DNA from 2 places in the Cohnella candida genome. Region 1 is predicted to be linked to the other one. Evidence: a T-box and tRNA genes for the amino acid it is inferred to sense, from the RefSeq annotation. Region 1 holds a T-box; the other holds one or more tRNA genes.

What was found. A T-box is a leader RNA that pairs with one kind of tRNA and senses whether it is charged. The one in region 1 lies ahead of argS (arginine--tRNA ligase), so its partner is inferred to be a tRNA-Arg.
Region 2: it has a tRNA-Arg gene. The T-box ahead of argS (arginine--tRNA ligase) is inferred to sense a tRNA for this amino acid. The anticodon was not compared.

Annotation. Positions count from the first base shown of each region.
Region 1 covers NZ_CP033433.1:4,394,534-4,397,948, reverse strand. The annotation lists gene EAV92_RS20295 (glycoside hydrolase family 2 protein) at 1-1,223, opposite strand, end outside; T-box leader at 1,381-1,629, shown strand; gene argS (arginine--tRNA ligase) at 1,672-3,369, shown strand.
Region 2 covers NZ_CP033433.1:2,563,042-2,566,456, forward strand. The annotation lists gene EAV92_RS12065 (adenine deaminase) at 1-1,371, opposite strand, end outside; tRNA gene EAV92_RS12070 (tRNA-Arg) at 1,574-1,650, shown strand; gene EAV92_RS12075 (HD-GYP domain-containing protein) at 1,820-2,821, shown strand; gene EAV92_RS12080 (Crp/Fnr family transcriptional regulator) at 2,839-3,415, shown strand, end outside.

The DNA of each region.
Region 1 (3,415 bases):
TCGTTCAGGGGCACCCAAGCGACGATGCAGGGATGGTTGTAATCGCGGCGAATGACCTCTCCCCATTCCTGGGTCATCCGGTAGGCGTACTCTTCCGAATACGCATAAGCATTGGCCATTTCTCCCCAGACGAGGACGCCCAGCCTGTCGCACCAATATAAGTACCGCGGATCCGCGACCATTTGGTGTTTTCGCATGCCGTTAAAGCCCATCTTCTTGCACAGTTCCACGTCCAGGCGAATGGCTTCGTCCGAAGGAGCCGTCAGAATGCCGTCCGGAAAATATCCTTGGTCCAGCACGAGCTTCATCGGATACGGCTTGTTGTTGAGACAAACCTTTCCCGCTTCAATGGAGATTTTACGCATTCCGAAATAACTTGTCACGCGGTCGCTTTGAATTCCGTCCACGTTCAGCGTAAACGCCGCGTGGTAAAGGTTCGGCTTCTCGGGAGACCACCATCGGCCGAAGCCGTGATCGTTGAAGTCCTGCAGGTTGATGCGCCGGGACTCCCGTTCGCCCGCCCAGACTGTCTCCTTCGCGACGAGCGACCCCGCGAACGTGATTTCGACGGTCAATTCGGCGCGTCCTTTCGGAGGCAGCCCTTGGATGAACGTCTCCATCTCGATCTCGTTGGTGTCCAGGTGCGGCGTGAATTTGACGCGATCCAGCCATACGGGATTGACGAATTCCAGCCATACGGTCTGCCAAATGCCGGTCATGTTCGTAAACCACATGACCTCGCCTTTTTCCTTCCAATACTGCTTGCCGCGGGGAAGCGCCATGTCTTCGAAATAGTCCTGGGCCCGGACGACGACCGTATGCTCATCGCCGACGAGCGCATCGGTGATGTCAATGGAAAAGGAAGCGTTACCCCCTTCATGACTGCACACATGCTGCCCGTCCAACCACACCTGCGCATCGTAATCGACGGCGCCGAAATGGAGGATCGTGCGTTTGCCGGCCTCTTTCTCAGGCACGCGGAACTTTTTCCGGTACCAGACCACGTCATGAAATTCGTTTTCCCCAATGCCGCTCAGCGGACTTTGATAGCAGAAGGGGACGACGATTTTACGGTCGAACGCTCCGCTCTCCCCGCCGTTCTCGTACCATCTATTGCTCAAGCCTTCGTTCCTGTCATCCATTCTGAAATCCCATTCGCCGTTTAAGCTTAGCCACGAATCCCTGAAAAATTGCGGCCGGGGATACTCCGGTCTGATCGCCATGCTCGCTGCACCTCTTGTTCAAGCTGGATTTGGAACCCCATTGTATCACCGGCGGCGAATGCCCATAATCCTTCGCGCTTGACATCCGAGGTGTAATTTTTTGCGCGGGCTTGCGGAGAGCGCGATCCGGCGTTATACTGACTAACAAATCATTTCCAAAACGACGTTGAACGGGAGAGTATCCGATCCAAGCCGTTATGCAGAGAGCCGGGAGGGTGGAAGCCGGCACGGCCGATCGGGGAAGCGGACCCGGGAGTCGGTTTCCCGAAAACAGCAGGAATGAAATGCCCCTGTTGTTCCGTAGGGAAATCCGGTCGGCACGTCCGGCCGTTATCCTGCCGAGCGGCATTCCCGTGCATGGGAACGCCAGAAGAGTGGTACCGCGGACTGATCCTCCGTCTCTTTATTGAGACGGGGGATTTTTTATTATCCGAAGGAGGTTAGCCGTATGATCGTCCGGATTGCCGCCCGCATTCTGTCTCCCCATCTGCAACTGTCGGAGGAGGAAACCGCGGGTCTTATCGAAATTCCCCCTCGCCCGGAGATGGGAGACGCCGCCTTGCCTTGCTTTTCACTCGCCAAGCTGCTGCGGCAATCGCCGCAGGCGATCGCGGAGCGGCTGGCTCAAGCCGTGAACGGCTCAGGCGATGGAGTCCGCGCCGAGACCGCCGGCGGTTACTTGAACTTGTTCCTCGACCCCGCCCATTGGGGAGTCCGTCTCTTGGGTCAGGTGGCGGCGGACGAGTACGGTAAGCTGCGCGTTGGAGAGGGCCGGCACGTTGTGATCGACATGTCCTCGCCGAACATCGCCAAGCCTTTCGGCATCGGCCACCTGCGTTCGACCATGATCGGAAACGCGTTGGCCAACTTGTACACGGCCGCGGGCTGGCGCGTCACGCGCGTCAATCATCTCGGGGATTGGGGCACGCAATTCGGCAAGCTCATTTCCGCGTACCGCCGCTGGGGGGACCGCAGCCTGCTGGAGGCGGAGCCGATTCGCGAGAGCTTGAGGCTCTACGTGAAGTTTCATGAGGAAGCGGAGAACGATCCGATGCTTGAGGACGAAGCGAGGGGATGGTTCCGCAAGCTGGAGTCCGGGGACGAGGAAACGCTCGCGCTCTGGCGTTATTTCGTGGAGGAGAGCTTGAAGGAGTTCAACCGCGTGTATGCGCGTTTGGGCGTCTCATTCGACCTCTTCCAGGGAGAAAGCTTCTACAACGACAAAATGGGCGCCGTCGTGGAACGCCTGACGGAATTGTCTTTGCTCGAGGAAAGCGACGGCGCTCAAGTCGTCCGGCTGGATGAGCTCGGCATGCCCCCGTGCCTGATCCTGAAGTCGGACGGCACGACGATCTACCCGACCCGGGATTTGGCCACGGCAATTTACCGTAAGAAACAGCTCGATGCGGATCTGCTGCTCTACGTCGTCGGTTCCGAGCAGGCTCTGCATTTTGCGCAAGTGTTCGCCGTCCTGGGCAAAATGGGCGAAGCCTGGAACGCCGATTGCCGCCACGTCCCCTTTGGCTTGATGAAGTTCGAAGGCAAAAAGATGTCAACGCGTCGCGGGAAGGTCATCTTCCTGGATGAGGTGCTGGACGAGGCCGTCGCCAAAGCGCTCGAGATCATCGTAGAGAAAAACCCCGAGCTTGCCGACAAAACGCAAACCGCCGAGGCGATCGGAGTCGGGGCCATCATTTTCGCGGACCTGAAAAACCGCCGCCAGCTGTCCGTCGATTTCCAGATGGAAGAGGCCCTGAGCTTTGACGGGGAAACCGGGCCGTACTTGCAGTACACGCATGCGAGGATGCTCAGCCTGCTGCGCAAGGGCGGGTACGAGGAGTTGAAACAACGCGGAACGGCTGTGGATGGGCAGTACCTGGAAACTCCTGCCTCATGGGCGTGCCTCAAGACCGTTTCCGGCTTCGAGGAATCGATCCTGCAGGCCGTGCGCGAGAACGAGCCGTCTGTCCTCGCCCGTTATTTGCTGGAGCTGACGAAGGATTTCAACCGTTACTATAATGAAGGCAAAATGATCGTGGAGAGCGAAGACGAGACCTTCGCCAAGCTTTCCGTCGCCGCCGCGGCGGCACGCGTGCTGGGGGATGGCCTGAGGCTGCTCGGCATGAAAGCGCCGGAGAGGATGTAGGCGGAGTGACGCTGGAGTTATTGCTCTCGAGCAATAATTCCGGCGA
Region 2 (3,415 bases), 1.8 Mb from region 1:
GAACACCGCGATTTTGCATAGTCCCGTCGCCGGATCCAATCGCACGAATCCGTCCGCCGCCGCAACTTGCACCATCCGTTCCTTCGTATCCGCCCGGTTTTCGATCGGCTCGACGGCTCGCGCCGTCAACTGCCCCGCCTCAACGGGAGCCCGAATGGCGAAATCCTCCGCGCGGATCCCGCGTCCTACGCGCACGGTTTCCCTGGCGCTTGGCGGGTACGCGAAAGCCGGCCAGTCGACCGTCATCCGGCCGTTCTCGGCCACGATCCGTCCCGCGGCGACCGTCATGCTCACGTTGACGTCGGAAAGCGGACCGTCCAGCAAAATCACGTCGCCATATGCGCCCGGCGTTACTGAACCGACGTCGCGTGCGACTCCAAACCGCTCTGCCGTGTTGAGCGTCGCCATCTGAAAGGCCGTCACCGGCTTTACTCCTTGGCGGATGGCCAGGCGTACGACGAAGTCCATATGGCCTTCGTCGAGGAGGGATTCGGCGCTCCTGTCGTCGGTGACCAGCATGATCCGGCGAGGGTCGAGCCCACGCTCGGTATGCGCTCGGATCGTGTTGGCCACGTCATGCCAAGCGGAGCCTTGGCGCAGCTTGGCGTACATGCCGAGCCGGACCCGTTCGATCACGTCTTCCGGCGTCACGTTCTCATGGTCGCCGGTTACGCCTGCGGCCGCGTACACGGGAAGCCGCCAATCCGATGCCGGCCACGTGAAATGGCCGTCGACGATCTTGCCCGCGCGCAGCGTCGCCGCGATTTCTCCCAGCATGTGCTCGTCCCCATAGACGACGCCCGGAAAGTTCATGACTTCGCCAAGCCCGATGACGTCGCCGCCCCAGGACAATGCTTCAGCGACTTCGTCCGGTCCGAGGGAAGCGCCCGACGTCTCGAACGCCGGACCCGCGGCCGGTACGCAGGAAGCGGCCTGCATGTAAGCGGCCAGCGGCGTCGTCCGCGCCTCTTCGAGCATAAGCCGGATGCCTTCGAGTCCCAGCACGTTGGCGATTTCATGCGGATCGAAAAATCCGCCCGTCGTTCCCCGCGGCAAGACGGCTCTCGCAAACGACGAAGCCGTCATTTGCGTGCTTTCGATATGGCAATGCCCATCAAGAAGACCGGGCGCGATGTAACGGCCGTCCGCCTCGACAATCCGCGTCCCTTCCCCGATCGTATGCGAAACATCTTTCCCCACATAGGCGATTCTCGGCCCGCAGAACGCAACCGACATGCCCTCCAACAGCTCTCCCGAGCAGACGTTCACGAGCGTGCCGCCCCGGATCACGAGGCTGGCCGGACGGCTGCCTCGCGAAACCGCCACCAGCTCCGTCAGCATTTTGTGCAGCGGCTCCCGATTGAAGCTCATTCCTTCTCCCACGGTCTTCCCCTCCTTTTCGAGCATTGTCTCATTGTACTTCAGCATAGCCTCGCGCAACGCCGCTGTAAACGGACCGGACTTCCTTTTCGTTAAAATAACAAGGGAGAAGCTTGCCTTCCGGAACGCCGAAAAATTCCTCTAACATCCCCTTGAGCCGACCCTGCGCTGTGTGATAAACTAATCAAGCTGCGTCCCGGTAGCTCAGCTGGATAGAGCAACGGCCTTCTAAGCCGTCGGTCGGGGGTTCGAATCCCTTCCGGGACGCCACTTATCAGTCAAATCCGACAGCGCTCCCCATCGGGAGCGTTTTTTTCATGCCCTTTCCCGGGCATAAGTCCCATCTTTCGACAAGTTTTGTAATCTCGGTTACAGAAAGGCCGAGCGGGGTTATGGTAACCTTCTTTCATACGATAGAGGGTTTTGGAGTGATGAGAACATGTTATTGATCCCCGTACAGGATTTGGTGGAAGGCGACCTGCTCGGCAAAGGCCTGTATACGCCGGACGGCCGCCTGATGCTCAAACAGGGAATCCGTTTGAACGACCGCATGATCGAAGGCATCAAACGTTTGGGCCAACATTATATATACGTGGAAATGGCGGATCACCGCGCTTCCGAAACGGGTTGGGATTGGAAAACGAATTTGCGCTCCCTGACGGAAGACCTGCTCACCCGCTGCTTCGAATCCGTTCGCCGGAACGACGGCCTTCCCGTCAAACCGATTTTCGACTGGGCGGATCATCTTTCCGGCCTCCTGGCGGAGAAAACCGAAGTCAAAATCGGACCCGCAGACTTGTCTCAGGAACGGGAGGAGCTCATTGCGCACAGTCTCAACGTGTGCTTCTTGTCCGTGATGACGGCCAAAGCCCTCGGCTACCGGGAAAACGAGCTTCGCGACGTGGCCATCGGCAGCCTCCTCCATGATATCGGGCTTGCCGTTCCTCTGGAGGACAAGCTCGTCCTCAACCACCCGATGATCGGCTTCGACGTGCTGCGCAGGCTCCCCGGCCTCTCGATCCCGTCGCTGCAAATCGTCCTTCAGCATCACGAAAGGATCGACGGCCGGGGATTTCCCCACGGGATCCGCGGCGACGCGTTCCGGCAGCCGTCGCAAATCTGCGCGCTCGCGAGCGAATTCGACGATTTCATGAATCGTTCGCTCACTCCGCGCACGCCTTGTGAAGGATTTGACTTCGTCATGTCGAAGATTGATAATGCGTACGATTATTCCGTCGTCCGGGCATTCCTGAACGTCTTCGAGCCATATCCTGTCGGTACGGCGGTGACGTTGACGGGCAGCCTTGAGGGGACCGTCGTCGAGACCAATCCCGGCTGCCCGAGCCGGCCGATTATCCGCCTGCGGGCCACCGGCGACCGATTCGATCTGATGCAGCATACGACTTTCCGGATCGAACGGGCCGTACCCGCCATAACATGAGCTAAAGGAGGAATGGGATGGCGATCGACACCTCTAAACTACGCACGTCCATTCCATTTTTCCGGGAAATCGAACCCGCGCTGCTGGAACGCATCGTTCCTCTGATGTTCGTCAAAAAACTGCGCAAGGGAGAAATCATCTTCCTCGAGGGCGACGAAGGCGACGAAATCTACTTCATCGGTTCCGGCGCGGTCGGCATCTATACGTTCGATAAGGCCAAGAAAGTGACGCTCGCTTTCCTTCGGGAAGGCGAGTATTTTGGCGAGATGGCCCTGATGAAGCCCGGCCTGGTCCGCTCCGCGACGGCTGAAACGCTGATGGCGACGCGGCTGTACGCGCTCCGTCGGATCGACTTCCAGACGCTGATCGAACAGGACCGCCATCTGGCGTTTCATCTGCTGGACTACACGATGGAACGGCTGCGCAAGGCGAACCAGCAAATCTACGACTTGACCTTCCTCAACGTCAAAACGAGGATCATCAAACGCCTCCTCAACTTGGGCCAAGAATACGGAGGCCAGCAGATCCCGGTCAAAATCACCCACCAGCAGCTGGCCGACATGGTCGGGGCGGTCCGCGAAACCGTGTCCAAGG